Regions from separate parts of the Photobacterium sp. DNB22_13_2 genome, predicted to be linked through region 1. Evidence: predicted binding sites of a transcription regulator. Region 1 holds the regulator's gene; the other holds the start of a gene.

Region 1 (15,506 bases):
GTGGGCCTCACGGAACGGGATCCCTTTCGCCACCAGATAATCGGCCAATTCGGTCGCATTAGAATAGCCCTGCATGGCCGCTTCCAGTGTTCTGTCCTTGTTGACCTTGATGCCTTCAAAGCACAGTGCTGCCATCTCCATACACTCATACCAGCTGTCCAGCGCATCGAACAAGCCTTCCTTGTCTTCTTGCATATCCTTGTTGTAGGCCAGCGGAAGTGCCTTGACGGTCATCATCATGCCGGTCATCGCACCGTAGACCCGGCCGCACTTACCACGGATCAGCTCCAGTGCATCTGGATTCTTCTTCTGCGGCATCAAGGACGATCCCGAAGTCACGGTATCAGCCAGTTCGATAAAATTGGACTCGCCAGAATTATAGAAGATCAAATCTTCTGCCATCCGGGAGAGATGCAGCATGGAAATCGATGCGGTAGATAGTAGCTCCATCACATGGTCACGGTCCGATACCGAGTCGAGACTATTACGCGTCGCACGCTGGAAGCCCAGACTATGAGCCAATACCTCACGGTCAATCGGATAAGCAGTACCGGCCAGCGCACCGGATCCCAACGGGCAGGTATCCAACCGCTCTAGCGCGTCGGACAAGCGTGAATGATCACGCTCGAACATTTCAACATAGGCCAAACACCAGTGGGCAAAAGTGACCGGCTGCGCACGTTGCAAGTGAGTGTATCCCGGCAAGACCGTCGCTTGATGCTCACGGGCCACAGTCACCAGCTGGCTTTGCAGTTGATCCAACATCAGCAGTAGCTGCTGACCTTGCTGGCGACACCACAGCTTGAGATCCGTTGCCACCTGATCGTTACGCGAACGACCCGTGTGAAGCTTCTTGCCCAGATCACCGACTTTGCCAATGAGCTGCTGCTCAACCCAGCTATGAATATCCTCAGCATCAGAACGCAAAATCTGCTCCGGATCTTCCATCACTGCCAGCTTCAGCTCATTGAGCGCCAGCTCCAGCCGTTGCTGCTCTTCATCCGACAACACATTGACCTGGCGCAACGCCTTCGACCAGGCGATCGAGCCGACAATGTCCTGCTCCGCCAAACGGTAATCAAAACGCAATGAGTCGTTGAACTGCTTAAACCGTGTGTCAGCCGCCTGACTGAACCGTCCGCCCCATAGTGCCATGGCCTATCTCCTATGTATCTTGCTCGACTTGCTGGTAATTTATAATGTCGTGTTCTGAATTATTTTTTTTGTTCATTCAGCGCACGGATACGGCTTGCCAGCGAGTACAGGCGGATAAAGCCACCCGCATGACTGTGATCGTATACCTCGTCCTCGCCAAAGGTTGCAAACTCTTCTGAATACAAGCTATTTACCGAGCGCTTCTGTACTACTGTAGCTTGGCCTTTATACAGTTTCACGACAACCTCACCGCTCACATCTTGTGACAGCTCTTGTGCTGCAGCTAGCAAAGACTTACATAACGGGGTAAACCAACGGCCATCGTAGATCAGGTGTGACGCTTTCAGGCCGACACTTTCACGGAACTCAAACGCGTCTTTATCCAGTACCAGCTGCTCTACTGCACGCAGGGCTTCATTCATAATGGTGCCACCCGGCGTTTCGTAACAGCCGCGGGACTTGATCCCGACCAGACGGTTCTCGACAATATCAATACGGCCAACACCGTGTTCGGCACCTTTCTCGTTGAGGTAAACCAACGCGTTGTATGGCGACATCGCTTCCCCATCGACCGCGACGATTTCACCTTTCTCAACCAGGATTGAAACCTGCTCAGGTTTTTCCGGTGCATCTTCAGGATCTTTGGTCCACACCCAGCAAAGCTCGTTAGGCTGGTTCCACGTTTCTTCCAGCACGCCACCTTCGGTAGAGATATGCCAAGCATTGGCATCACGCGAGTAGATTTTTTCCAACGAAGCCGAACACGGAATATCACGCTCTGCCAGGTAATCCAGCAGGGCCTCACGGCTACGCAGATCCCACTCACGCCATGGCGCAATCACTTCCAACTGTGGCGCCAATGCCGCATAGGCACTTTCGAAACGCACCTGATCGTTACCTTTACCGGTACAACCATGGCATAGCGCATCAGCCCCGACTTCCAACGCACATTCAACCTGTGCCTTGGCAATAATAGGGCGGGCCATTGATGTACCCAGCAGGTATTTACCTTCGTAAATCGCCCCGGTCTTCAAGCTTGGGTAGATATAGTCCTTGACCATTTCTTCTTTCAGATCGGCGATGTAGCAAGCGGAGGCACCTGAGGCCAGCGCCTTTTCTTCGATGCCTTCCAGCTCTTCCTCACCCTGACCGACATCGGCCACGAATGCCACCACGTCACAGTCATAGTTTTCCTTGAGCCAAGGAATAATCGCCGAGGTGTCCAGACCGCCGGAATAAGCCAATACTACTTTATTAATTTTGCTCATAATTCTCTCCTGATTGCCTGTTCGACGGTCTTCCCGCTCAGGCGATTTATCAATCCGTGTGTACTACATCTGTATGTATTCAATAACCGCAGGCATTACGCCTGAGGTGAAAATTTGGTACCGATACTCTGGCCGTCAAACAGCGCAGCCAACTTATCGGGATAGCGCCAAGTCGCGACTTCGATTGAACGCCCCAGAGCATTAGCGGCTTCAAAAGCGGCGCGGACTTTGACCACCATACCGTCAGTGATCACCGCCTGGGTAATCAGCGCTTCGGCTTCCGGTTCAGTCAACTCGCTGATCAGGTGTCCTTTACCGTCCAATACCCCGCTGACATCCGACAGCAACACCAACTCGCCATCAAGTGCCGCCGCTACCGCCACTGCCGCCTGATCGGCATTAACATTCATAAGCTGGCCCTGACTATCAAGGCCAATTGAGCTAACAATCGGCAAGAAACCCGCCTGCATAATCAGACTGATCAGGCTACTGTCACCCGGCTGTGCTTTACCCACTGCACCCAATTCGGGATCCAGTTCGGTCACTTCACACAAACCGCCATCGGCTAGACTCAGACCTACAGCGTTAACACCCGCTTTTTGTGCCTGTCCCTGCAGCAGCTTATTGGCCGTCCCCGCCAGCGCACCGGCGATATAGGGAATTTGTTCAGTAGGAGTCACCCGCAACCCTTCTTTCTTCACCGTTTCCAGTTGGAGCTTGGCCATCAAGTCATCGACCAGATAACCACCACCATGGACCAGAACCAAAGGGCGCTGCGCCTGCTGCTGGTAAGCATTGATAGCACCAAACAATTTTTCTAGGGTTTCACCGCAAGACAGTACTGCACCGCCTAGCTTTATCACCAAAGGAACCTGATTCATCGCGACTCTCCTAACCTTTATACCAACGCTGTAAGCTGAGGGAAACCATTTCGAATATTTATGCACTGCATCGCTTGCGATGATGCCCCTTTGAGCAGGTTATCAATCGCAGACGTTAAAATAATGTGTCCACCCTGTATCTGCCAACCGATATCACAGAAGCAAGTGTTAACGACACTCTGTAATTTAGCCGCTTGCTGGCCCAGTAAACGCACGGCATGCTTATCATCTTTCTCGCTATAGGCCATAACCATTGCTGCCTCGACCTGCTCAACCGTTACGCCATCGGCCAGTTTGGCCGTAATGGTGGCCAAGATACCGCGTTTAAAGTTGCCAAGGTGCGGGGTAAAAATCACCTCTTGACCGAGGTGAGCGGCGATCTCAGGCTGGTGACGATGGGTGAAGATGCCGTAAGCCTGCAGGCTGACTTCACAATAACTGTTGGTCATTGATGCCTTACGACCTGCACCTGACACACCACTTACTGCATTAATGACTGGCCATTGCTGCGTATCCAATAGCTGACTTTCAAGCAACGGTTTCAACGCCAGCTGTGAAGCCGTCGGATAACAGCCCGGTACAGCAATAAGCTGGGCGGTAGCGATAGCATCATGATTCCACTCAGCAAGGCCATAAACCGCTTGCTCTAGCCAAGCCGGGAACTGATGCTCGAAGCCATAATACTGGGTATAGAAGGTATCAGCCTGAACCCGAAACGCTCCCGACAAATCAAACACCTGGCAGCCGGACTCCAAAAATGTCGGGGCCAAGTCATGGCTTACTTCATGGGCTGTTGCTAATAGCACAATATCCCCTGCTTTCGCGACTTCAGCAGGTGCCACCAATGGCTGCAAGGGCATATCAACAATGCCCTTGAGTTGACCATGCAGATCACTAATAGGCTTGTTGGCATCCAGACTGTTGGCTGAAACATACAAGCTTGCCAAATTGAGATGCGGGTGCAGGTGTACCATTTTGGCCAGCTCTGCGCCGGTGTAGCCGCTGGCACCAATAATATGGGTGTTCAACATAATAAGTCCGTTTGTTTGATTTATGGGTATTTGGGGTATTGCTGACAGCAGGGCTGTCTCGGGATGGGGTGCGCAGAGGCACCAAGCGAAACTCAGCGTCGTCGGAGGGTGTGTTGTGATTGGCTAGTCGCTTGGTTCATGGGGCTTCGTACCTTTTTCAGTTACGTTACTTCAGTTTCGTTACAATTTTCGCTACCGTTCGGTTAACCGCTCTTGCTTGTTAACCATCACTCAACATGAATATTTTTATTCACATCTATTGAATTAATATGTTTTTACCGATATTTGTTACCGGTGTCAACTCTTGGTAGAGAAAAAATAATATTTTCGTCAGCTTCCTCACCTCGTCACCCTAGTGCCCTCTATATACTGCAGCACAAAGCACTAAACTGACCATAAAGCGCCTCCTTTCACGACATATTGCGCAACAAGCACGCAAGTTTTGTGCTTTATCGCACCATTTTAGTGACACTTTGTTACAACCCCAGTTTCATAACATGATAAGAATCAATGCACTGTCGTTTTCTTACTAGTTATGACGATCAATGTTGACCTCAAAGCCTGAACACGGCTAGATTGTTGTCTATTGAGTTAATTGGATGTAATAAATTTACGAGATGGATGCGATATGAACGAAAAGTACAGCGCGCTTAGAAGCAACGTCAGTATGCTCGGCCACATGCTGGGCACGACAATCAAGGATGCGCATGGTGAAGCGCTACTGGGTAAAGTAGAAGCCATCCGCAAACTGTCCAAATCTGCCCGCTCAGGTAACCAAGACGATCGAGCCAAGCTGATCGACGAGCTACAGAACCTGCCAGACGACCAGTTACTGCCTGTTGCCCGGGCCTTCAGCCAGTTCCTGAACCTGACCAATATTGCCGAGCAGTACCATACGGTGTCTCGCCATAGCGAAGAACATATCTGCAGCCCAGACTCTATCGATGCCCTGTTCGCCAAACTGGATGAACAAGACATCAGCCAATTCGATTCTATTCAGGCAGTTCGCGACCTTAATATTGATCTGGTACTGACAGCCCACCCGACGGAAATTGCCCGCCGCACCATGATCCACAAGCTGGTGCAGATCAACAAATGTCTCTCCAAGCTTGAGCTGAGCGAACTGTCAGCCAGCGAGCGCCAGCGTGTCGAACGCCGTCTAGAGCAGCTTATCGCCCAGGCATGGCACTCCGACGTGATCCGCAAACAGCGCCCGACCCCGCTCGATGAAGCCAAATGGGGCTTTGCAGTGGTTGAAAACTCGCTGTGGCACGCCGTACCAGAATTCCTGCGCCAGTTTGATGAGAAACTAACAGCCCATCTGGGTGAAAGGCTGCCAATTGATGCCGCACCTGTAACCTTCTCGTCATGGATGGGCGGTGACCGCGACGGTAACCCGTTCGTGACCTCTGAGGTAACCCGCGAAGTATTGTTACTGTCACGCTGGAAAGCGGCCGATCTCTACCTCCAGGATGTCAAGGAGCTGGTCAGCGAGCTGTCGATGGTCAAATGCAACGACGAGGTACGTGAGCTGGCTGGTGACGAACATGAACCGTACCGCGCCATCCTCAAGGATCTTCGCGCCAAGCTAACCAATACTCGTGATGTGCTTGATGCCAAAATTAAAGGGCTTGACGCTCCAAGCTTCGGGATCATTGATGATATCGAGCAACTGTGGGACCCGCTGTACGCCTGTTACCAATCACTCCATGATTGCGACATGGGGATCATTGCCGATGGCCTGCTGCTTGATGTTCTGCGCCGGATCAAGTGTTTCGGTGTACACCTGGTTCGCCTTGATATCCGTCAGGAAAGCACTCGCCACTCCAACGTCATTTCAGAGCTGACCCGCTACCTAGGCCTGGGTGACTACGATCAGTGGAGCGAGCAGGATAAAGTCGCTTTCCTTGTCCGTGAGCTGTCGTCCAAGCGTCCGCTGCTACCGCGCGACTGGGAACCTTCAGCCGAAGTCAAAGAAGTCATCGAGACCTGTAAGGCTATAGCCGACCAACCGCGTGAAGCGTTGGGCGCCTACGTGATTTCCATGGCCCGTACCGCATCCGATGTACTGGCTGTTCACCTGTTACTGCAAGAAGCCGGTTGCCCATTCCGGATGGATGTCTGCCCATTGTTCGAGACCCTAGAAGATCTCAACAATGCCGAGAGCGTGATCAAACAGTTGATGAGCATCGACTGGTACCGTGGCTACATTCAGAACCACCAGATGGTAATGATTGGCTATTCCGACTCAGCAAAAGATGCTGGCGTCATGGCGGCGGGCTGGGCTCAGTACCATGCAATGGAGTCTCTGGTTAACGTATGTGAAGAGGCTGCTGTTGAGCTGACTCTATTCCACGGCCGTGGCGGCTCTATCGGTCGTGGCGGCGCACCTGCCCACGCAGCACTTTTGTCACAACCACCACGCAGCCTGAAAGGCGGTTTGCGCGTTACCGAACAAGGCGAGATGATCCGCTTCAAACTGGGTCTGCCTGAAGTGGCGGTCAACAGCCTGAGCCTGTATGCCAGCGCGATCCTCGAAGCGAACCTGATGCCGCCACCACAGCCGAAGCAAGAATGGCGCGAGCTGATGGATGTCTTATCTGAAGTATCCTGTGACGCCTACCGCGATGTGGTACGTGGTAACGAGAAGTTTGTCCCGTACTTCCGCGCTGCAACCCCTGAGCTGGAGCTGGGCAAACTGCCTCTGGGCTCACGTCCTGCCAAGCGTAACCCGAAGGGTGGCGTGGAAAGCCTGCGTGCTATCCCGTGGATTTTCGCCTGGAGCCAGAACCGCTTGATCCTGCCAGCTTGGTTGGGTGCCGGTGAAGCGATCCAGTTCTCGATTGATAAAGGCCATGCCCCACAGCTGGAAGAGATGTGCCGTGAGTGGCCATTCTTCTCAACCCGCCTAGGGATGTTGGAAATGGTCTTCACCAAGACCAATATCGGCATTGCTGAATACTATGACCAGCGCCTGACTGAAAAGTCACTGTGGCCGACTGGCCAGAAACTTCGCGATCAGCTGCAGCAAGATATCAAGGCTGTACTGACCGTAGAAAACAGCGCCCACTTAATGGAGCAAAACCCATGGGGTGCCGAGTCTATCCGCCTGCGTAATATCTATGTCGAGCCGTTGAATATGCTTCAGGCCGAATTGCTATACCGTACCCGTCGACAGGAAACACCATCACCAATGCTGGAAGAGGCATTGATGGTAACGATTGCCGGTATCGCAACGGGTATGCGTAACACCGGTTAAGCAGCAAAAACAACAACCACAAAAAGCTACCGTTTACCGGTAGCTTTTTTTTTCGCTATTTTTAGTTTGCCTCATTATTGAGACAACCCCACAGATATGACGTTAACTAAAATAAAACTGCACGCAGTGAAACCATTTGATAGAAAACAATTTGCATCAAAGAACAAATACAATTTATCTCGCAATATATAGACCAGCATCACAAGACGGGCAATTGGTTGCACCAGTTTTCGTCGATATCTCGCTCTGATGTCGAAAAATAGCCCATTGATGTGTATGCTACGTGATCTCGATCAGGCACTGCAACAATACGATTATAAAAACGCCAATGAGCGATGGGTACGTTGCGGCCATTTTCGGCCATGCCAGTCGAGTTATTTTTTTATGTAGTATTTTAACGGATAGAAGAGATGTCACTACCACACGTTATTTTAACTGTGTTGAGTAACCGCGATGCCACTGGTTACGATATCACCAAAGAGTTTTCCCATAGTATTGGTTATTTCTGGAAAGCCAGCCACCAGCAAGTGTACCGCGAGCTGAACAAAATGGCCGGCAACGACCAAGTAACCTGTCAACTTGAGCCACAAGAAGGCAAACCTGATCGTAAGGTATATTCCATTACTGATCTGGGCCGTCAAGCACTGTTTGAATGGTTCCAAGAGCCTGCCCGCAACCCAACCATCCGCGATGAGTTTTCAGCCAAGCTGGTCGTTTGCGGTGTGTACAATTCAGAGCCTATGCAGCAGCAGCTCGAAGTGCTAATTGAAGAGTCGCATACCCTTATCAACCACTACAACGAAATGGAAAAAATCCATTTTGCTGATCACAAAAACCTCGATCGCCAATCCCGTCTTGACCGTCTAACCCTTCGCCGTGCGATCCACAATCGCCAGGCTTGGATTGACTGGGCCGAGGAAGTGCTGATCGAACTGAAAGACATGGACTCAGCGGGTAGCCCGGTTGCACTTTAAGCACTAACTACCAAACATAAAAAAGCCGCTTTATGCGGCTTTTCTTTTCTCTATGACCCGTCCTACATCAAGCTTGGGCACGCACTCCTAGCGTATGGCAAATTGCGTAGGTCAGCTCAGCACGGTTTAGGGTATAAAAGTGGAAATCTTTCACACCTTCACGGCTGAGTACCCGTACCATATCAATCGCGTTGCTAGCACCCAGCATCTGGCGGCTCAGCAAATCATCATCTAGCCCTTCATACTGCTTCTCAAGCCAGCCAGGGATCTTTACATTGTTGGCATCGGCAAAGCGCTTGGCTTGCTTCATATTGGATACAGGTAGGATGCCCGGTACGATTTCGACATCGATACCCGCCGCAACACAACGGTCGCGGAAACGCAGGTAGCTTTCGACATCAAAGAAAAACTGGGTAATCGCACGGCTGGCACCGGCATCAACCTTGCGCTTAAGGTTAATAAGATCCGCCTGGGCGCTTTTGGCTTCAGGATGGACTTCCGGATAGGCTGCAACCGATATATCAAAGTCGGCCTCCTTACGCAGTAATTCAACCAAGTCTGCCGCATACATATCGGGCTTGGTGCCCTGTTCAGGTAGATCACCGCGAAGGGCAACAATGTCACGGATACCATTATTCCAATAGTCACGGGCAATGGTGCGAAGCTCATCACGGGTTGCATCGATACAAGTCAGGTGTGGGGCAGCGATCAAGCCGGTCTGATCTTTGATGTCCTTGATAATTGAGTGAGTACGATCACGCTCACCCGAGTTAGCACCATAGGTTACCGAAACAAATTTAGGTTGCAGCTTCTTCAGGCGGTGAATGGAATTCCACAGCGTCTGCTCCATCTGCTCACTGCTTGGCGGAAAGAACTCGAATGAAACATTGATGTTGCCGTCAATGTCAGCAATATTCTGGTTCAGTGAATCCAGGTTGCTTGCGTGTGAATACCCCATAATCCTTTCCTTACTCTTGTTGGCTCGCGGCCACTCCCTAAACTGAGACATCAAAATAACCGTTTAGACGTCTATATGTCTACAGAATGTCTTGTAACCAATTTATTGTCAACATGATGATCATGAATAATTTTCAACTTCAAATTGCAATAACTTCAACATTCCCAGATAGCACAAAGCCCGCAATTAGCGGGCTTTAAGGCTATAGAACATTCCTGCAGAGATTTGAGCTGGCTGGATAGTTATCACTGGATTAATCCACCAAACAATCATCAATAGACCAGCATATAGCACTCACCAAACAACCAGTGATTTGCCCCCACATTGGAGGCATTACAGCATCGAAGCCAAACGGTTGATATCTGATAACAAGGCACCTGCCGTCACATCCCGGCCAGCCCCCGGTCCACGGATCACCAATGGGTTATCACGATACCAGTGGCTTTCGATGGCAAAAATATTATCACACGGTAACAAGTTGGCCAGGGCATGCTCGCGAGACAATGCCTCTATCCCTACAGCCGCCTTACCATGGCGATCCAAACGGGCGATGTAGCGAAGTACTTTCTCTTCTTTCTGGGCCTTGCGCAGCCGCTCGTGCAACAGCTCATCCAGCTCTGCTGCCTGCTCGAAGAAGTCATCCACACCAAGCGCTGCCAGCGAATCCGGTACCAAGGTTTCGACCTTGACCTGCTCGGGCTCAAGCGATAAACCAGATTCACGAGCCAAAATCACCAGCTTGCGCATCACATCACTGCCATCCAAATCATGGCGAGGATCCGGCTCGGTCAGGCCTTGCTGCCAAGCCAACTCGACCAGTTGTGAGAATGGCACCGAACCATCATATTGCTGGAACAACCAAGACAGGGTACCAGAGAAAATCCCCGACAAGGCGATGATCTCATCGCCGCTCTCACGTAAATCACGTACCGTGTGATTGACTGGCAGCCCAGCTCCAACCGTGGCGTTGTATAGCCAGAAGCGGCTGCTCTTGGCAAAGGCATCAATCACTTGGTGGTAATCCTCACCAGAGGCAGAACCTGCTACTTTATTGGCGGAAATCAAGTGCAGCCCTGACTCTGCCACCTGTGGATAGCGCGCAGCCAGTTCGCTGCTGGCCGTCACATCCAGCACCATCACATCATCATAGGTATTGTGGGCCAGTACCGACAGCCAATCACCATCGGTTTGGTTATATTCAACCGACTCATCATCAAACGCATTATGAGCTCGGCCGGCATCAATACCGTCAAAGTCAATCCAATGGCGACGGCTATCAACAATGCCGATCAAGGTAAAGCTCATACCGTGCCGCTTCTCCAGCGTCGCCTTCTCACTCTCAAACAACTCCAGCCAGCGACTCCCGATATTACCCTTGCCGCAGAGGACGAGGCCAATGCGTTTCTGAGCCTGGAACAAGCTCTGGTGGATCCCCTGGATCAAGCTATCGGTATCAGCCTTACGCAGCACAGCAACCAGACTCAAGCCCGATTCAGACTCGGCAATAAACTCCAGTGCATGGCCTTTGAGCTGTTGATAAAAACCGTAGCAATGGACAGCGTTGTTCACCACCCCGGCTCCTACTGCTGCAACCAGCGAGAAGCCTTCGCGCAAACGCAGCTCGGCAGCAATACCGCTGTCCTGCAGCTGGGCCAATACACTGTTCACGACCTCGGCCGTATAAGCCAGCTGAACGCGCCCTTTATCTGGCTCAAAACAGCTTGCTAGCGGCTGCAGCTGGGTACGCTGCAAGAATCGTTCTACGTCACTGGCAATCGGTGCAAAGTCATGAGCGCGGGTCACAGACAGCTCAATCAGGCACACCTCATCAAGTGAGGTAATGATCTTGGCACCACGTCCGGAGGCCAGTACCCTCTCGACCCGGGTCGAGCCTTGCTCCGGCTGATGACTGCAGCGAAGGGTCAAATCAATCGCACTTTGGGCGACGGGCTGTAAAGTACGGCTATGCAATACCGGCGCAGCCAAGCGAGCCAATTCACTGGCTTCATCAAGGCGTAGCAATGGCAACAGGCAGGCATCGGCAACCTTACGCGGATCGGCACTGTAGACCCCCGCAACATCACTCCAAATCGTTACCCGCTCAACATCGGCCAGCGCGCCAATCACCGTTGCCGAATAATCAGAGCCATTTCGCCCAAGCAATACGGTTTCGCCAACACCGTTCTGGGCCATGAAGCCAGTGATCACCACCCGCTGCTGGCTATATTGGGCCAGTTGCTCCTTGAGCAAAGGTCGGGACAGGGCTCGGTCCACTTCCGGCTGTGCCGAACGTTCTGTACGCAGGAAGCAACGTGAATCCAAGCTTGCTGCGGGCAATTGCAGCTTGCTCAACAAGGCGGCCAGCAAGCGGGCTGACCACAGCTCACCATGACCCAAGACCTTGGCTTGCTCGGCTTCATCCAGCGGTTTCTCCGCCAGGCTAGATAACTCGCCCAATTCCAGATGCAGTTGAGTCAGCAGCTCATCAGCTGCCTCGCCGTCCAACAACGACTCAATCAATGCTTGCTGAAAACTACGTAAGGACTGCAAAGCTTCATGGGCCTGGCGACCGTCTTTATCCAATAGTTCAAGCCATTCAATCAACCTGTTCGTGGTCTTGCCTGCCGCCGACACGACCACCAAATCGTTGTTGTTCGAATACTCCCGCAAAATATCTGCCACCCGCAGGTAGCACTCGGGATCAGCCAAGCTACTGCCGCCAAACTTATGCAGTTGGCGTGTAAAAGAAACGCTCATTTAAGCCACCTCCGCAGCTTTGCTGAAAGCCTGCTCAAGATCAGTAATCAAATCATTAGGATCCTCAAGGCCAACCGAGAGCCTCAATAGGGATGCCTTCAAACCTGCGTCAGCCTGGGCTTCATCCGACATCGCACGGTGCGTCATACTGACAGGGTGACAAATTAAGCTCTCGGTTCCGCCTAAAGATTCCGCCAATGAGAAACATTTTAGCTCACGGACAAACTCTTCCAACTGCGCCATGCTACCGGCAATCTCAAAACTCAGCATCGCGCCGAACCCCTTTTGTTGCTTCAGTGCAATGGCATGGCCCGGATGCGCCGGCTGGCTTGGGTGATAGATAACGTCAACCAATGGCTGTTGCTGCAAGTAAGCCAATATCTGGCGGCTGTTTTCCTCATGCATCCGCATTCTTGGTGCCAGTGTCCGCAATCCCCGTAACGTCATATAGGCATCAAATGGTGCCCCCGTTGCACCGATACAATTCGCCCACCAGGCAATCTCTTCCGCGTGCTCTTCGGTCTTGGAAATCAATACGCCACCAACTACATCCGAATGGCCGTTGATATATTTAGTCGTTGAATGAACAACAAAATCGGCGCCCAGGGCGATAGGCTGCTGGAGGATTGGTGACAGGAAAGTATTGTCGACAGCCACCAGCGCCCCGGCTTGCTTGGCCGCCGCGCAAATTTCTGCCACATCCACAATGCGCAATAGGGGGTTCGATGGGGTTTCAACCCAAATCAGCTTAGGCTGCAAGGCCAATGCTTCGGCGACCGCAGTCGGATCGGTCTGATCAATAAAACGGACCTTGAAATCACCCTTTGCTGCGCGGGTGTTGAACAATCGGTAAGTACCGCCATAACAATCGTGCGGGGCAATAATCAGATCCTCAGGGCCAACTAATGCTGAAGCAAGCAAGTTGATGGCCGCCGTACCGCAGTTGGTCACCACCGCGCCCGCGCCCCCCTCCAGTTCAGCCAACGCGTCAGCCAACGTGTTGCGGGTTGGGTTGCCAGAACGAGAGTAATCATATTGTGGCACCTCACCTAATTGCGAGAAGCTATAGGTTGAGGTTAAATAGAGAGGGGGAACCACAGCATTGTACTGGGTATCGGATTCGATGCCGGTGCGAACAGCGACGGTAGCTAGCTTCTTGTCACTCATAATTACTTTCCTTGTCAGGGCGGCCCTGCTGAATAACTTTTACGCAACAACATAACCACAAACGAAGAGGACGTCAATACTTCTGGACGTCTATATGTCTTTGCTTATGGCAGTAAATCCCGCTAAAATTCAGGCATACTATATTTCTTCACTTTTATATCGCTGAGAAGGTAAAAAATGGCAGAGTGGAATGGCGAATACATCAGCCCTTACGCGGAACACGGTAAGAAAAACGAGCAAGTCAAAAAAATTACAGTTTCGATTCCATTGAAGGTTCTGAAAATCCTGACAGATGAACGTACTCGTCGCCAGGTCAACAACTTGCGCCACGCCACCAACAGTGAATTACTGTGCGAGGCCTTCCTGCATGCCTATACTGGCCAGCCACTACCGACCGACGACGATATCCGTAAGGACCGTCCGGACGATCTTCCTGCCGAAGCCAAGGCCCTGATGGAAGAAATGGGGATCACATACGAAGATATCAACGAATAAGCATCCAAGTAGACTGCTACGCATAATGCCAGCAGTTTATGACGATAAAAAAACCAGCCATATGGCTGGTTTTTTTGTATGCGATACAACTTGCAGGAATTACTTCGCTTCCATATAACCGACAGGCATATCGATTCGCGCAACGCCCGAGTCTACCGCCGCTTGGGCTACAGCCTTGGCAACACGTGGCAACAAACGTGGGTCCATCGGTTTAGGGATAATGTATTCTGTACCAAATTCAAGCTTGTCGGCACCTGCCGCCGCAACCACTTCTGCGGGAACAGGCTCTTTTGCCAGTGAGCGAATAGCGTCAACGGCAGCGAGCTTCATCTCGTCATTGATTTCGCTCGCGCGAACATCCAATGCCCCACGGAAGATAAACGGGAAGCAGATAACATTGTTTACCTGGTTCGGGTAGTCCGAGCGGCCAGTACCCATGATCAAATCATCGCGAACGGCATGAGCCAGCTCAGGCTTGATTTCAGGATCCGGGTTAGAACACGCAAAGACCACTGGCTTATCGGCCATCAGTTTCAGCGCTTCCGGTGCCAACAGATCGGGACCCGATACGCCGACAAAAATATCCGCACCTTCAATCACATCTTCCAGCGTACGCTTGTCAGTGTTGTTGGCAAACAGCTGCTTGTATTCGTTGATATCGTCACGGCGGGTGTGGATCACGCCCTTGCGGTCAAGCATGTAGATCTTCTCGCGCTGGGCACCACACTTAATCAGCAGTTCCATACACGCTACAGCCGCAGCACCAGCACCCAAACAGACAATCACCGCTTCGTTGATGTTCTTGCCTTGCAACTCAAGCGCATTAAGCATACCCGCCGCAGTGACAATCGCCGTACCGTGCTGATCATCGTGGAACACCGGTACATGACAACGCTCGATCAGACGTTTTTCGATTTCGAAACAGTCCGGTGCCTTGATATCTTCCAGGTTGATCCCGCCAAACGTATCAGCAATGTTCGCCACCGTGTCGACAAACTCATCGATAGTACGGTGCTTCACTTCGATATCTATCGAGTCCAGGCCAGCAAAGCGTTTGAACAGCAGAGCTTTACCTTCCATAACAGGTTTTGACGCCAATGGGCCCAAGTTACCCAAGCCAAGGATAGCGGTACCATTGGTGATCACCGCGACCATGTTGCCTTTACCGGTGTACTTGTAGACATTCTCTGCGTTTTGCGCAATTTCGCGCACGGGCTCAGCCACACCAGGGCTGTAGGCTAGCGCCAGATCTTCTACTGTATTAGCCGGCTTGGTGAGCTCAACGGCGATTTTGCCTGGTACGGGATAAGCATGGTAGTGAAGGGCCTGTTGGCGAAAATCTTCAGACATAGTGTTCGAAATCCTGACTTGGGTAATTTTATTTTAGAATTTGGACATAGATCATATTCTATGGCAGCACAAAATCCTAGCACCGAACATCTGGTCGATCCAATGATTCCCAGACTGAATAGCCGAGTTTGGTGGGGAATATAGCGTGTTAGGCGATGACTAGAGGATAGATCGCCAACATTGCTGGCAACAGGATGCAGATAGGGATTAA
Region 2 (15,506 bases), on a different contig from region 1:
GTCAGATAAGTTATCTCTAGCCAATATCCCCTTCCTTGATTGTGACCAACTCGACACTTTTTACTATTTTTTCAATTGGTTATATATTTTTAATACTGAGCCTAAAAATATATAACATGTTATATACCAGCTCTTATTGATAGATTTTTAAATTAAAGTTTTGTAAATCATGCCATTCGCGTTTTTTTATCATCTAAGCTTACTATGTCCAAGTCAATTGGGCATATACAACTCGGTAAACATTTCACTTTTGCTAAGGTAGGCTGCCATGAAAAATATCGCATTAATTATTGTAGGGCTATTTGTTGCCAATTCAGCTGTCGCTTACGAGCTCCAAGGCCGCAATGACAACAGTGAAGTATCACCACAAAAAGTAATATATCAACCATCCAATTTTGTCCCAGCAAGTAATGAATTACAGGGACAAAACGATAGAACGCATTTCCCTAAGTTAAAAACCAAATATACCAAATCAGAGTACAAACCTAGCTTTGATGACATTAAAGGGCGTTCTTAATAGCTAAAAAGTCCTGGAGTTAACCCTCCAGGGCTTTACACTTATCAAATATCACGAGTTGGCATTATTTCTACACTACTTTCGCTTTATACTGCTCACGTAGTGTTTTCGCCGCTTCAACCATGTTCGTCAGGGCTGCCTCTGTTTCTTCCCAACTTCTTGTTTTTAGTCCGCAATCAGGGTTGATCCATAACCTTTCAGCCGGAATTTGCGCTTCAGCCTTTTCGACCAAATCAATAACCTGTTCAACTGTTGGGATATTCGGTGAGTGGATATCATATACACCCGGACCGATCTCATTGGGATAGTCAAATTCTTCAAAAGCTTTAAGCAACTCCATATCAGAACGAGATGTCTCAATGGTGATCACATCAGCATCCAGCGCAGCCACGGATTCAATCATATCGTTGAACTCGCTATAGCACATATGGGTATGAATCTGTGTTTTGGGCTCGGCACTGGCCGCTGATATCTTGAACGCTTTCACCGCCCAATCTAAGTACGCTTGCCATTGGCTGGCTTTGATCGGCATCCCCTCGCGAATGGCTGGCTCATCAATCTGGATGATCTTAATTCCCTTGTCTTGCAAATCTTCCACTTCATCCCGTAATGCCAGTGCTATCTGATTGGCGATGACTTCACGGCTAAGATCTTCACGTGGGAACGTCCACCCCAAAATCGTCACAGGACCGGTAAGCATCCCCTTCACAGGCTTGTCCGTTAACGACTGGGCATATTGCGCCCAAGCAACCGTCATTGGTGCCGAGCGATAAATATCAGAGACAATAACGGCAGGTTTTACGCACCGCGAACCATAACTCTGCACCCAGCCAAAGCGGGTAGCAGCAAAGCCTTCAAGCAGCTCTGCAAAATATTCTACCATGTCATTACGTTCTGCTTCGCCATGCACCAATACGTCAAGGTCTAGCTTGTTCTGGCGCTCAATCGCATCACCTATATGGCCCTTCATCGCCGCGATATAATCTTGTTCATTCAGGCGACCAGCTTTGAAATCTCGGCGCTGGGCTCTGATTTCATTGGTTTGCGGAAATGAGCCAATGGTTGTTGTCGGCAGCAAAGGTAATCCCAAAGATTGACGCTGCTGACGGGCACGCTCTTCATAAGGCTGCTTTCGCTCTGCCAATGCATCCGTGATTGTTGCGCTGCGTTGACGCACCTGTTCATTATTTACCAAAGAGCTGGTTGCGCGGGCTTTGATCGGAGCACTGTAGTGGGCACACTCTTCAATGGCGATTTCGTTGCCATCAATAGCTTGGGCCAACAGGGTTAGTTCACGACACTTTTGCTTGGCAAAGGCTAACCACTGTCGTATTTCTGGGTCCACATCCGTTTCTAAGTCCAAGTCCATTGGACTGTGAAGAAGTGAACACGACGAGGCTAACCACAGTCGCTCTCCTAGTTTCGCTTTGACAGGTTTAAGGCACTCCAACAGCGCGCTCAGATCAGCACGCCATACATTACGCCCATTGACGACACCTGCGGATAGCACCCAATGCTCAGGTAAACGATCTACCACTTCATCCAGCTGCTCAGGAGCCGCTGAGATGTCCACATGCAAACCATCAACTTTGAGTTTGGTGATGGTATCCAGTTGATGAGTAATATTGTCAAAATACGCGGTCAGTAACAGCTTAGGTGCACCATGCAGTACTTGGTAAGCAATGTTGAATGCGTCAGCCCACTCTGTTGGTAGCTCTAATGCTAGGGACGGCTCATCAATTTGTACCCACTCAACGCCTAGTGCCGCTAATTTATTAAGGATTTGCTGATAAGCCGCCAGTAGTCTTGGCAGTAAAGACAGCCTATCGAAATCCGATTCTTTTTCCTTGCCAAGCCATAAGTAAGAGATCGGCCCCAACAGCACAGGTTTCACCTTGTGGCCTGCTTTTTTTGCCTCGGCGATTTCCTCAAACAGTTGCGGCCAGCTAACAGTGAATTCATCATCGGCGCTAAATTCCGGCACAATGTAGTGATAGTTAGTGTTAAACCACTTGGTCATATCGGATGCTGCACACGCACACCCTGTTGGTGCTTTACCTCTAGCGACACGAAACAAGGTATCTAGGTCAGGGAAACCGTTACGGTGACGCTTGGGTAAATGACCCAGCAACATACTGGTGCCCAATACATGATCGTACCAAGCAAAATCACCGACAGTGACGACATCCAGCCCCGCTCCTGATTGCTCTCCCCAATGGCGGTGGCGCAGCAAACTCCCCACTTCCTTCAGTTCAGCTTGTGAAATTTCACCTCGCCAGTATTTTTCTTGGGCAAACTTCAGCTCACGCTGGCTGCCAATACGCGGGTAACCCAAAATATGTGTTGTTGTTTTTACCGTCATTGCTGTTCCGTCCCTGCATTCTTTGTCGTTGTTGTCATCACAATGACCTAGCCTCTGAGCATGAGCAATTTCTTATCACTAATGTTTATCTTGAATAAAATTCATATGACAAGCTATGCTTAAAACCCTATTTAGACGTCTAGATGTTTACACCGCCATGTTTTACAGATACAGTAAAACCAGCATGTTAAGGAAAGCATGGCCACAAAATGGTAGAGGAAAAGATTTGATTGAGATTAAGCACTTAAGAACACTCACTGTATTACGGGATACCGGTTCACTGACAGCAACCGCCAACACGTTGTGCCTAACGCAATCAGCCCTGTCTCACCAGCTGAAAGATTTGGAGCAACGGCTGGGCAGCCAGCTTTTCCTGCGCAAAACCCGCCCGGTAAAATTCACTGCAGAGGGTGATATTTTACTACGGCTAGCCGATGACCTCTTCCCTCGCCTTGCCCAGGCTGAGCATGAACTTGCCAGCCTCAAAGAAGATACCAATGGCCGACTCCATATGGCTATCGAATGTCACTCATGCTTCCAATGGCTAATGCCAGCATTGAAAGAATACCAACATCATTGGCCTAATGTGACATTGGATTTTTCATCCGGCTTTGGCTTCGAGCCTTTACCTGCACTCGGTGCTGGTGAGCTGGATCTCGTCATTACTTCAGACATCCAAGCTCGCAGTGAAATTCACTTCGAACCTCTGTTTGATTTTGAAATGCGCTTGATCGTTGCCCCTCAATCTCCATTGGCATCTAAAGACATTATCTCCCCAGAAGATTTAGCCCATGAAACCATGCTCAGCTATCCCGTTCAGCGAAACAGGCTGGATGTCGTGAAGCATTTCATGCAACCCGCTGGTGTAGAGCCCGCCAATTGGAAGCAAGCAGACAATACTCTCATGCTGATCCAAATGGTGTCAGCGGGCTTAGGTGTTGCAGCACTACCTAACTGGGCGGTATTTGATTTTGCTCGTCAAGGACTTATTGTCAGCAAACCATTAGGTGATGGTCTTTGGCGACGTTTGTTTGCAGCAATAAGGGCTCAAGAGCGTGAAAGGCATTATTTATCGGCGTTTTTTGCGACAGCAAAACAGCAGTGCCAAACTCACTTAGAAGGGATCAAGGCTGCATAAAAGGCCATTTACGCCAAAAATGCAGCCGGTAAGATAATCAGAAGGGATTATTATTACTTGAATTGATTATTGATAGGATCGTAGTGATAACCTAACGATTCCATTTTTTGGTTCAGCTCATTGAAGTCGAGTTCATATCGGCTGACCAACTCTTCGACCGTCGAACACTCAAGGCGTAATCGCTCATTCACGATACCGAGAACGATGTTGCCATCCATGTTCAAAAGGTTACTAATCTCCATACTGCCTGCCCCTCGGTAAGTATTTACTCATGAATAAGCATAGACAGAATGAGGCGGAAAGAAAAAGCGCCGCCTCACATTTCGATAATAGTGTCGCAGCTTAAATCAATGCCACCTGCATGTTGACAGACAGAACTAAAATTCCCGCCGCAATCACTAACTGCCAACGATTGACAGTTTTTCCTGTCAATAAGTGCATTGACCACACCAATAGGCCTGCAACCAGCAAGACCAGTGACGCCACAATGTTGGTTGTTAGCAAGGCCAATTGGCTTTCATCGAACTGGTAAGCAAGCCATAACAGACAAAGCACGCTCACCATCGCGCTGACAAAACCAGCAAAAGGCAACAGCCGGTGGAAAGCCTGAAGACGCGTTCTAGCTTGGGTGAGGAGAAGGTGCGCGAGTAATGAGCCAAACAGCGCAACACTTACCAAGCTCATCACTGCCACGGGCAATGTCAGGGTAAGTAGCATTGAAAACCATACGAAGAAAGCCAGGACATTAGCCACATAGAAAACGTTTAGGGGGCCTGCATCACGTGTTTTGCCCGTCTTGACCTTAAGAGTGAAATACCCCAAAGCCGCTAGTGGTAAAAACGCATATGGCTGGAATAGTGCAACCACCAACCACCCTACAAGCAATACAGGTAGGGTTTTATGTACCCTTCCCCGCTGCCCCGGACAAATATCTCCCTTGGTGAGTACCAGTGTTAACACCAGCTGGGCGCCGAGCAAAGCTGGGATCAGATAAATTAAAGCTGTGTTCATAGGATAATCTTGATAAGGCAAAACAAAGTGCGGGGATGATAGCAATTACCCGGTTCGATACCAACAATGAAAAAACCAAAGTCACTAAGCGGCTTTTTTATGTCACTGGATTTGTTAGCTCGACTAGGCACAATCGCCTTATTTTTTGGATCAACATCACTGAATAGCAAGTGCCACCATGGCATAATGACAACTTATAGCAACCAAGAATCGATAGCGGTTTAGATCTGTGACTAACGGGAATTAGCAAGGGCAAACGCTATTATGATGTCTTCATTGCACTCACTACTGAAAAAGCTCAAGCTTTACATCCCTGATCTTTGGAGCGCCAGCGCCCATTCCACCAGTTTTAAAAATACCCGCAGTGGCTACCTTCGCAGTCGAATCACTATGCTGTCTTCAGTATGGGGGGGCTTGGTGATCTTATGGTTACCATTTGACTTATTGTTTCTAGATCAAACGTATACTCTCCCAATCGCCTGCGCCCGACTGCTATTAGGCGGATTGCTTCTCTCCCTTGCATGGCAGAACCATCGGCATACTACCCTTCAGCGTGCTCAATGGTATATGGGCTTAATGGTTGCCAGTATTAATCTGTTCTACCTGTATACCTCTTGGGTTCTTAATTTCCCAACGGTATATAGCGGCTTTATCTATGGCTATACCCTGTTGCCTATTATCCATGTCGCTATTTTGACCATTCTTCCTGTCACGCTGAAAGAAAGCCTTGGTATGCTGGCTGTTACTGCTCTGACACAGCTTTTAGTCGATTATCTGGCAGGCCGTCTGATGAGCCCAGAGAATATTGCCAGTTATTGGCTACAAAACGTCTTGGCACTGATGGTCATTTGGTCTCAATTGTCAAAGCTGCACATGCTTATGCGACTTTACCGCCAAGCCACGCTAGATCCCCTTACCGGTATCTATAACCGAAGGATGCTATTGCAGCTCGCCGATAAACACTTGGTCGCCTGTGTACAAAAAAGACAACCTTTCTCAGTGATGTTGTTCGATATTGACCGCTTCAAGCGGATTAACGATGCCTGGGGACACGGAGTTGGCGATAAGGTATTGAAGGAATTTGCCAACTTCATGCAAGAGCGTATTCGCAAAACTGACCTTTTCGGTCGTTTCGGCGGCGAAGAGTTTATTCTTTTTTTACCCAACTGTACTGCTAGCGATACCGAACATATTGCTGAACGAATGCTATCGCGCATTCGCGCCTTGGAAGTAGCGACCGGTATTGATAACACCGCCATCTCATTTACCACCAGCATTGGGATAGCCAACTATAGTGACAGTGACTCACTATCATCACTCATCGAACGGGCCGACAGAGCGCTCTATGACTGCAAAGACGCAGGTCGAGACTGCTTCCGTTTCCATCCTATCGACTACCTTCCCAACCTCAGCGAAAGGCGAAAAGCCATCGCCTAGCTAATCGGTCCCCAAAAACGGGATATATATCCGCTTTCGTTTATCCACATCTTCACTGATTTACGGCCTATCCAGCACTGCAAGTGACTTCCTTTCTGTAAAGGTGTTCCTTTTTTAATCAAACAACCACATTTGAGCGCATTCGAATGCGCGAACGCTCATAATTGTGTAGCCGATCAAGTATTACCCTTATAAAAAGTGGCATATTACAAGGTATAAAGTAGAAGGAATTTCCCATTTCCTGATCCACGGACCAAAACAATAAGCGAAAACGAACATGAATAGTTGGTTTGAAACAGATGTTGTGATCATTGGCGGCGGCGCAACCGGTACTGGTATTATGCGTGACTGTGCCTTGCGCGGAATCCCATGCATCCTCGTTGAAAAAGATGATCTTGCATCAGGGACAACAGGAAGAAACCATGGCCTCCTCCACTCCGGTGCAAGGTATGCCGTTACCGATCAGGAATCGGCCAAAGAGTGTATACAGGAAAACCGTATCCTGAAAAACATTGCCCGCCATTGTGTAGAAGACACTCAAGGGCTGTTTATCTCTCTGCCAGATGATGATCTCGATTTTCAAAAAACCTTTATTTCATCTTGTCAGACAGCAGACATCGATGTTGAACAACTGTCCCCCAAAGACGCACTTCGTCTTGAACCAAACTGCAACCCTGCAATGATTGGAGCCGTGAAAGTCCCTGATGGCACCTTAGATCCATTCCGTCTATCGGCTTCAAATGTCTTGGACGCTGTCGAGCATGGTGCTCGCTTATTTAATCACACGCATGTCACCGGATTGATCAGAGACGGAGCGACAGTTCGTGGGGTGTATTGCCTGGATATGAAAACCGGGAAGTCATTCGAAATCCGCGCCAAGCAAGTGATTAATGCAGCGGGTATTTGGGGACAGCAAATTTGTGAATATGGCGATCTATCCATCAAGATGTTCCCAGCCAAAGGATCACTATTGATCCTTGATTATCGGATTAACAACTTGGTGATCAACCGCTGTCGTAAGCCTTCCGATGCCGATATTCTTGTTCCCGGCGATACCATTTCACTGATCGGCACCACATCCGAGCGGATCGATTACGACAAGATTGATGATCTTCATGTTAGCAGCAAAGAAATCGATATCTTGTTGGAAGAAGGCACCAAGCTGGCGCCTATCATGGCTAATACACGTGTATTACGTGCCTACGCCGGTGTCAGACCCTTGGTTGCGGTCGATGGCGATACCAGCGGTCGAAATATTAGCCGCGGTATCGTACTACTTGATCACGCCGAGCGTGACGGCCTAGACGGCTTTGTCACGATTACCGGCGGCAAGCTGATGACCTACCGAATGATGGCCGAGTGGACGACTGACCTAGTCGCGAAAAAACTGGGCAATACCGCACCGTGTATTACTCACGAAAAGCCATTACCTGGTTCCGAGCAGACAAAACCGAAAAAACAGGCGACAGCCAGTCTTGCCAAGCCCGTTTACCAATCCGCTTTCTATCGCCATGGCGAACGAGCAGAGAAGTTCCTCGGTAACGACAAGAAAAGCCAAGCGGTGATCTGTGAGTGTGAAATGGTGACCTGTGGCGAAGTGGAATATGCCATTAAAGATCTGGACGTCCATAACCTCGTCGATCTTCGTCGCCGCACCCGTATTGGTATGGGTCCTTGCCAAGGTGAACTTTGTTCCTACCGCGCAGCAGGGCTGTTCTCTGAATTTGGTAAAACCTCAGGCACGGAAGCGAGCCATTTACTGGAAGAGTTTCTTGAAGAACGCTGGAAAGGGATCAAGCCCGTTTTCTGGGGCGATGCGTTACGTGAAGGCGAATTCACCTATTGGATCTACGAAGGACTTTTCGGCGTCAGCGATCTCCCTGAGCAACAAGCAAAAAACACCGAACTCCCACTCCAAACAAGCGGACAAGCTGTACCGACAACGACTCACTCAAAGCCTGCTGACGAGGTAACACAATGAAATTTGATAGTATTATCATCGGCGGCGGTGTCGCAGGCCTGAGCTGCGCGATTCGCTGTGCTGAAGCGGGAATGAAAACCGCAGTGATTGCAGCCGGACAAAGCGCCCTGCACTTCTCTTCAGGCTCAGTGGATGTTCTCAGTCGCTTACCAAATGGTGAGCAGGTTAGCGCACCGTTCTCATCATTTAACGACCTAAAAGATCAGTGCCCTTCACACCCATACAGCAAGCTGGGTGAACTGCAATGTCGCGAAGCTATCAACTGGTATCAGGATGTAATGGCTAGCTGTGGGGTTTACTTAACCGCACAAGCAGATGAAAAGAACCATTACCGAGTCACCCCAATGGGGACCTTTCGTTCTACATGGCTATCACAACAAACCGTACACCAATTCCCGCAAGACAGATTAGCTGAAGGGTTCACAGAGATCGCCTTGGTCACCGTTGATGGCTTCCGTGATTTCCAGCCTCAACTGGCTGCGGATAACTTGTCAAAGCTCAGCGCTTTCGAAGGGGTCAACATCAAAACAGCGGCCGTCGAACTGCCTGATTTTGACAACATGCAGCGCAATCCATGTGAATTCCGCTCAATCGATATTTCACGGGTTCTGCGTGATGAAACCAAACTGCACGCCTTTGCCAAATCCATGATACAGCAGGTAGGCAAAGCCGACCTCGTCGTACTGCCAGCCGTCTTTGGCAATGGCGACGGTGCAGCAACCATTAAACTGCTTGAAGGTCTCACCGGTTTCAAAATTTGTGAACTGCCAACCATGCCGCCGTCACTGCTGGGGATCCGCCTTGAAGAGGCGATGAAGTCTCACTACAAACGTTTAGGTGGGTTGATACTGGCAGGCGATGAAGCACTCAACGGCGAATTCGACAATCAGCGCTTGGTGAAGATATTTACCCGCAACCATGAAGATATCCCATTGATTGCAGATCATTACCTGCTTGCAAGCGGCAGTTTCTTCAGCAAGGGTTTATCTGCTCAGCGTCATGAAGTCCACGAGCCCATTTTTGGCTTGGACATGGCCGGCAGTACCCATCGTGATCATTGGTATCAACCACAGTTTTTCACCCCGCAAAGCCATCCGTTCATGAAAATGGGGATTGACTGTAATAACCAACTGAACCCGTCAATCAACAATAAGGTGATCAACAACCTGTATTGCGCCGGTGCCATTTTGGCCCATTATGATCCGGTACAGGAAGGTTCGGGCTCAGGTGTAGCCATTTCAACCGGCTACTATGTCGCCCAACAGATGATCAACGCACATCAGCACCAACAACAACACCCAAAAGATACACAGCCAAAACAAGAAAGGACTACCGCATGAGCCTTCTTCAAAAAGACACCAGTTTCGACCAATGCATCAAATGCACAGTCTGTACTGTCTATTGCCCGGTTGCCAAGGCTAATCCAGAATATCCAGGCCCTAAACAATGTGGGCCTGACGGTGAACGCCTGCGGATCAAAAGCCCTGACTTTTATGATGAAACACTAAAGCTATGTACTAACTGTAAGCGTTGTGAAACAGCCTGTCCGTCGGGCGTTAAAATCGGTGATATGATTGCCGTTGCCCGTGATGAACACGCCAAGTTGCCGATGAATATCAAAACCATCCGTGACTTTGTACTCAGCCATACCGACTTGATGGGCTCGGCCGCCACGCCATTTGCACCGATCGTCAATACCATTACTGGGCTAAAACCGGTTAAGAAGATCATGCACAAGACCATTGGGGTGCACGATCACAAGAGCTTGCCAAAATATTCTCACGGCACGTTCCGCCGCTGGTACAAACAAAATTGCACCAGCCAGGCTCTATACCCTAAACAAGTACATTATTTCCACGGTTGCTTTGTCAATTACAACCACCCGCAGTTGGGTAAAGACTTTGTTAGCGTGATGAATGCGATGAGTATCGGTGTACAACTGATGGACAAGGAGAAATGCTGCGGCGTTCCTCTTATCGCTAATGGCTTTTTCGACAAAGCAAAAAAGAATGCCAAGCTGAACATTCAGAACTTTTCCGCGGCAGTCGAAAAGCATGACGCCCCAATTCTCTCCACGTCATCGACTTGCTCTTTCACCCTAAAGGAAGAGTATCCAAACGTATTGAAAGTCGATAATAGCAAGGTAGCGAATAAAATTGAGTACGTTACCCGCTTCTTGCTAAAAGAGTTCATGAACGGGCGTGCACCGAAGATGAAGCCAATCAATAAGAAAGTGGTCTACCACACTCCATGCCACCTAGAAAAAACCGGCGGTAGTTTGTACACCATCGAATTGCTGAAAATGATCCCAGGCCTTGAGGTTGAAGTGCTTGACAGTCAGTGCTGTGGTCTAGCTGGAACCTATGGCTTCAAAACCGAAAACTATGACACATCTATGGCCATAGGCAGTAATTTGTTCAATCAAATCAAACGTTCTAAAGCCGACTTTGCTATTACGGACTGTGAAACCTGTAAATGGCAGATTGAAGAAAATACCAGTCTAGAGACCATTCACCCAGTATCACTATTGGCCATGGCCTTAGCATAAGAATAAGCGTCAACATAACCCTCGGTCCCGAAATTTGCCTGTTCCCCACAGTTAACGCAATTTTCGGGATTTTTTCATTTCTGATCCTATAGTTATAGACAGCAAAGCAGACTTGTATGTCTGCTTTTACTGACAGGCCTCGGTAGTTATTGGCAATAACAGGGAGAGTGAAATGCAGCCCCATTTGTTCAGGACGATTAAAGCTAAGCTCTATCTCACCAGCCTATTCTTGATTAGTGCAATGGTGGCGTTTGGTATTTTTGAAAGTCTTTCATTTATGAAGTTGGATAACCTCCAGCTTGCTGCCCAAGAAACGGCTCATAGCAATACCGACCTACTCACCTTGCGTCGTCATGAAAAGGACTTCCTTACCCGTCTTGATGCTGACTATGTTGAAAAATTCAATCACAAGCAAATTGAGCTAAACGCACGGTTAAAAAAAATAAAAGAAACATTAGCCCAGTATAGCGACGCCAACAACGCTGAATTTGAGCAAGTAATGGTATCGCTTAACAGCTACGCTAACCAATTCAACATCATTGCCGATCAAACGATTCTGTTAGGCCTAACCCCTTCGGAAGGCTTACGAGGCAACATCCGCTCAGCCGCTAACGATACCGAAGAGTTACTTCTCACCAGCAACGACGAAAAACTCTACCGGTTATTACTGACCCTGCGCCGAAATGAAAAAGATTTCCTGATCACCAAAGATCTCAACCATGTAGCAGCCTTTAACAACAATCTAGATTCCTTTTTATCAACGTTAACCACTAGCGAACTGACCTCATCACAACAACGAGCGTTGAGGCGAAGCTTGACTATTTATCAAATGATGTTTGATGAACTTGTCCAAGGCTATACTGACATTGGGCTTAAATACTCTGATGGGTTATATGGCAAGCTCAGAGTCAATGTGCAGCTTGTTGAAAGCCAGATCAACCAATTAGAACAATCGATCACCCACAGCATTGATACCATGCAGTCACAGGAAAAAACTATTCTACTTATTGGTGGTGGTGCGATAACCCTGATCATGACGCTGGTTCTGTTTGTGATAAGCCGCACCATCAGCCATCGTCTAAAAGCGGTCAACGACATGATGCAGGACATCGCAGAGGGGAACGGCGATTTAACCGTGAGGATGAATGACCAAGGTGATGATGAACTGGCACAATTGAGCCGTTCATTTGATCTTTTCACCAGCAAGCTCCAAGCCATCATCAATAATATTGCCGATATTTCCCAGCAGCTATCTCGAGCCGCCAATGAGTCAAAATCTGCAGCCTCGGGCAGCCTGGCCAATGCAGAGCAGCAGCAAGGTGAATCAGCCAATGTTGCAACATCCGTCAATGAATTGCTGGCTACCAGTAGTGAAATAGCCAGTAATATCAACGACACTGCCACCGCGGCACGTAACGGGCAGGATAATGCGGTAAGAAGTTTGGAAATCAGCCAGCAAGCCGCTGTGTCTATCGATACACTAGCCAATGAAATAAAGACAGCCCAAAACCACATTTTGACCCTTCAGACTCAAAGCCAAAATATCAACAAAGTGACATCGGTAATCAGAGATATTACCGATCAAACCAACCTACTCGCCCTCAACGCCGCGATTGAAGCAGCTCGAGCAGGCGAACAAGGCCGCGGATTTGCCGTCGTCGCTGACGAGGTCCGTCAGCTGGCACAGCGTACCCATAGTTCGACACAAGAAATCGAGCAAACTATCGAGCACTTACTCGAAACAGTTAGCCAAAGCGTGTCTGCTATGCAACACAGCCAAACATTGGCAAGCGATACTGTGGCGCACACCAAGCAGGCAAAAGAATCCGCAGATTTAATTGTGGCGGCTATTACCGATATTTCAGACAGAAGCCTGCAGATTGCCTCAGCATCCGAGCAACAAGCGGCGGTGTCGGCAGAAATCGATCAAAACATCCACCGGATTGCTGAGCTGGCAACCCATACCGCAGCGGCAGTCAGCCAAACCAGCACTAGCAGCCAAGACGTTGCCAATATGGCCGACCAACTCGATACCGTGGTCAGTCAGTTCAAATACAAGTGATATCTTCGTATACCCATGTAACGTCAAGGTGCTTGGGGATATCTATCGAAGCGTTGTAAAAATTAGCGGGGTTCAGATGGCAAAGCAGTGGCTGAACTCCCTATTATTCTGGCGTATAGCCGGTAGCACAGCCCCCCCATCACTATATATAAGACAGAGCCCCCAGCTATAACCCCGGTCCAACCGAAATACTGCCAGCAGCCAATCAAATAGAAACCGCCTAGACTCCCGCCAGCGTAGTAGTGCACCAAATACAAAGCCGTTGCTGTCGCCTTCGCCGTTGTGGCCCTTTGGCTGACCCAGCCATAAGCCAAGGAATGCGTAAAAAAAGAGCCAGAACTGATCAGTAACAACCCTAGTACCATAGCGTAAACAGACTCGTACCATGCGACCCACATCCCCATCGCACTGATACACGTACCCAGTACCATGCCAAGGACTGCCGAAAAACGCTGGGTCCAGCGCCCACTCAATTTTGCTGATATCGTACCGCTGAGGTAACACAGGAATATCATCGATGCCCAACTGACCGGGACAAAATACGGTTCAGCGACTAACCGGAACCCCATAACAGAATACAGATTAACGAATAACGCAAAGTTCACACCACCAATCATCATCGCTTGCCACAACTCTGGTGTACGAAGGTGAACCAATACGCTGTAGCTTTGTTGCCGCAACTGCCCTTTTGCTGGCTTGAAATTTCGTTGCTCAGGTAAAAGAAAATAGATAGCAATGGCAACCACAAGGCTGAAAATCGCCATGCAAATAACCGCACCTTGCCAGCCATAACGCTCGGATAGAAAGCCGCCGGAGATCCTACCAACAATACCGCCCAACGAATTGGCACTGATATAGCCGCCCACCGCCAGCATTAATGCCCTCGATGTAAACTCCTCGGCCATATAAGCCACGGCCACGGCAGCAAACCCTGCCAGCGCAGCCCCCATCAATGCCCGGCTCAAGCTGAGCATGAGCAAGCTCTCTGCAGTCAGCATCAGAAAACCAATGATTGGCAATAAAGTCAGGCTGATTAACATCACCGGTCGTCGACCAATGCGTTCAGACCACACCGCCCAAGGAACAAGGGTGACTGCCAGCGCCAAGGTAGCCGCAGCCACCAGCCAATTCACTTTGGTGGCTGAAACGGCGAAATTCTCTGCCATTAAAGGCAGCATTGGCTGGAATAAGTACAAATTGCAGAAAATCAGAAAAGAGCCTAAACACAAGGCGAAACTGGCTCTTCGATACTCGGTCGTTTGAATGTCTATCATGTCGGTTATCAGCAAAGAAATCTGATCCAACCGTAGCAATTCAATAGGAATAGTGAAAATATATTAAAACTATAGAAGCTATAAAGGAATGATATAGCATATGGATATTCGCCAACTCAATTACTTCGTTACGTTGGCCGAGACGGCCAATTTTACCCGGGCAGCAGCTAAGCTTCATATTGCCCAACCGGCGCTGAGCATCGCCATTAAAAAGTTTGAAGATCAGCTCGGTATCGTCCTGTTCGATCGCAACGAGCGCCGTGTCTCCCTCACGCCGGAAGGCGAAGTATTACTGCGTCATGCGCGCTTGATCTTACAAAGTGTCCACGACGCTACTATTGCGATGGAAGAATTGAAAGGGCTAACCAAAGGGGAAGTCAAACTCGGAGTGCCAAGCTCGCTGGGATCGTACTATTTACCTGATATTTTGATGGGCTTTAAAAGCCAATACCCTGAACTCAAATTGACCATTGTCGAAGCAGGTACTGAGACCATCCGGCAAATGCTGCTGGAAAAAGAACTCGACTTAGGCATTATCCACTGCGATCACATACCCGACAGGCTCGCTACAGAGCACCTACTCACCACCCACATGGTCGCTGCCGTTCACCCAGAAAATGACTTAGCCACTCTCGATGTAATCGACTTCAAGACATTCTTTGAACAGGACCTTGTGATGTTCAAGCCGGGCTATTTTCACCGCGAATACATCGATAGGATTTGCCAGGAAAATAGCTTCGAGCCCAACATCGCTTTCGAAACTAACTTGCTGCCAATGATCTTAAAGATTGTCCGCAATGATTTTGCGGTTACGGCATTGCTGGATATGGTTACAGAAAATGAGTCCGGTTTAGTTCCTATCCCATTCGAACAGCCTGTGATTTTGAATATTGCCATTGCATGGCGAAAAGACGGTTATTTATCCGTCGCCGATAAAGCCTTCATGGAGTATGTAAAAAACAATCGCTAAATGTAATTAAATTTACATTCTGTAACACGGTAAATCAGTTATTAACAAGCATAAGCAATACATTCTCTGTGTTTAAGCAAAGGCGCTTAAAAGACAAGCACAATATAATCATTAACCTCATTCAAACAATTGATACCGAGCAGCTTTTCATGTTTGTAGCGCAATATTAACACATTACTTTAAATTCTGTTTCAGATCATAAACTG

Evidence for each region. Region 1 encodes MetJ, which represses methionine synthesis genes. Its sites were predicted from a motif close to TTAGACNTNTANANGTCTAA; they were not measured.
Region 2: a site for MetJ is predicted at 3,011-3,030, ahead of metE (5-methyltetrahydropteroyltriglutamate--homocysteine S-methyltransferase). Genes of this name have one in related genera too.

Annotation. Positions count from the first base shown of each region.
Region 1 is NZ_JBNNXU010000011.1:77,982-93,487, forward strand. Features, by position in the region: gene argH (argininosuccinate lyase) at 1-1,155, opposite strand, end outside; gene ACVA58_RS16550 (argininosuccinate synthase) at 1,215-2,423, opposite strand; gene argB (acetylglutamate kinase) at 2,519-3,304, opposite strand; gene argC (N-acetyl-gamma-glutamyl-phosphate reductase) at 3,322-4,335, opposite strand; gene ppc (phosphoenolpyruvate carboxylase) at 4,964-7,594, shown strand; gene ACVA58_RS16570 (PadR family transcriptional regulator) at 8,005-8,568, shown strand; gene metF (methylenetetrahydrofolate reductase) at 8,636-9,526, opposite strand; gene ACVA58_RS16580 (bifunctional aspartate kinase/homoserine dehydrogenase II) at 9,860-12,283, opposite strand; gene ACVA58_RS16585 (O-succinylhomoserine (thiol)-lyase) at 12,284-13,450, opposite strand; gene metJ (met regulon transcriptional regulator MetJ) at 13,628-13,945, shown strand; gene ACVA58_RS16595 (malic enzyme-like NAD(P)-binding protein) at 14,045-15,295, opposite strand.
Region 2 is NZ_JBNNXU010000001.1:173,273-188,778, forward strand. Features, by position in the region: gene ACVA58_RS00735 (hypothetical protein) at 269-517, shown strand; gene metE (5-methyltetrahydropteroyltriglutamate--homocysteine S-methyltransferase) at 588-2,879, opposite strand; gene metR (HTH-type transcriptional regulator MetR) at 3,106-4,017, shown strand; gene ACVA58_RS00750 (DUF4250 domain-containing protein) at 4,071-4,259, opposite strand; gene ACVA58_RS00755 (hypothetical protein) at 4,360-5,028, opposite strand; gene ACVA58_RS00760 (GGDEF domain-containing protein) at 5,293-6,465, shown strand; gene glpA (anaerobic glycerol-3-phosphate dehydrogenase subunit A) at 6,743-8,446, shown strand; gene glpB (glycerol-3-phosphate dehydrogenase subunit GlpB) at 8,443-9,786, shown strand; gene glpC (anaerobic glycerol-3-phosphate dehydrogenase subunit GlpC) at 9,783-10,994, shown strand; gene ACVA58_RS00780 (methyl-accepting chemotaxis protein) at 11,167-13,056, shown strand; gene ACVA58_RS00785 (MFS transporter) at 13,119-14,330, opposite strand; gene ACVA58_RS00790 (LysR family transcriptional regulator) at 14,431-15,300, shown strand.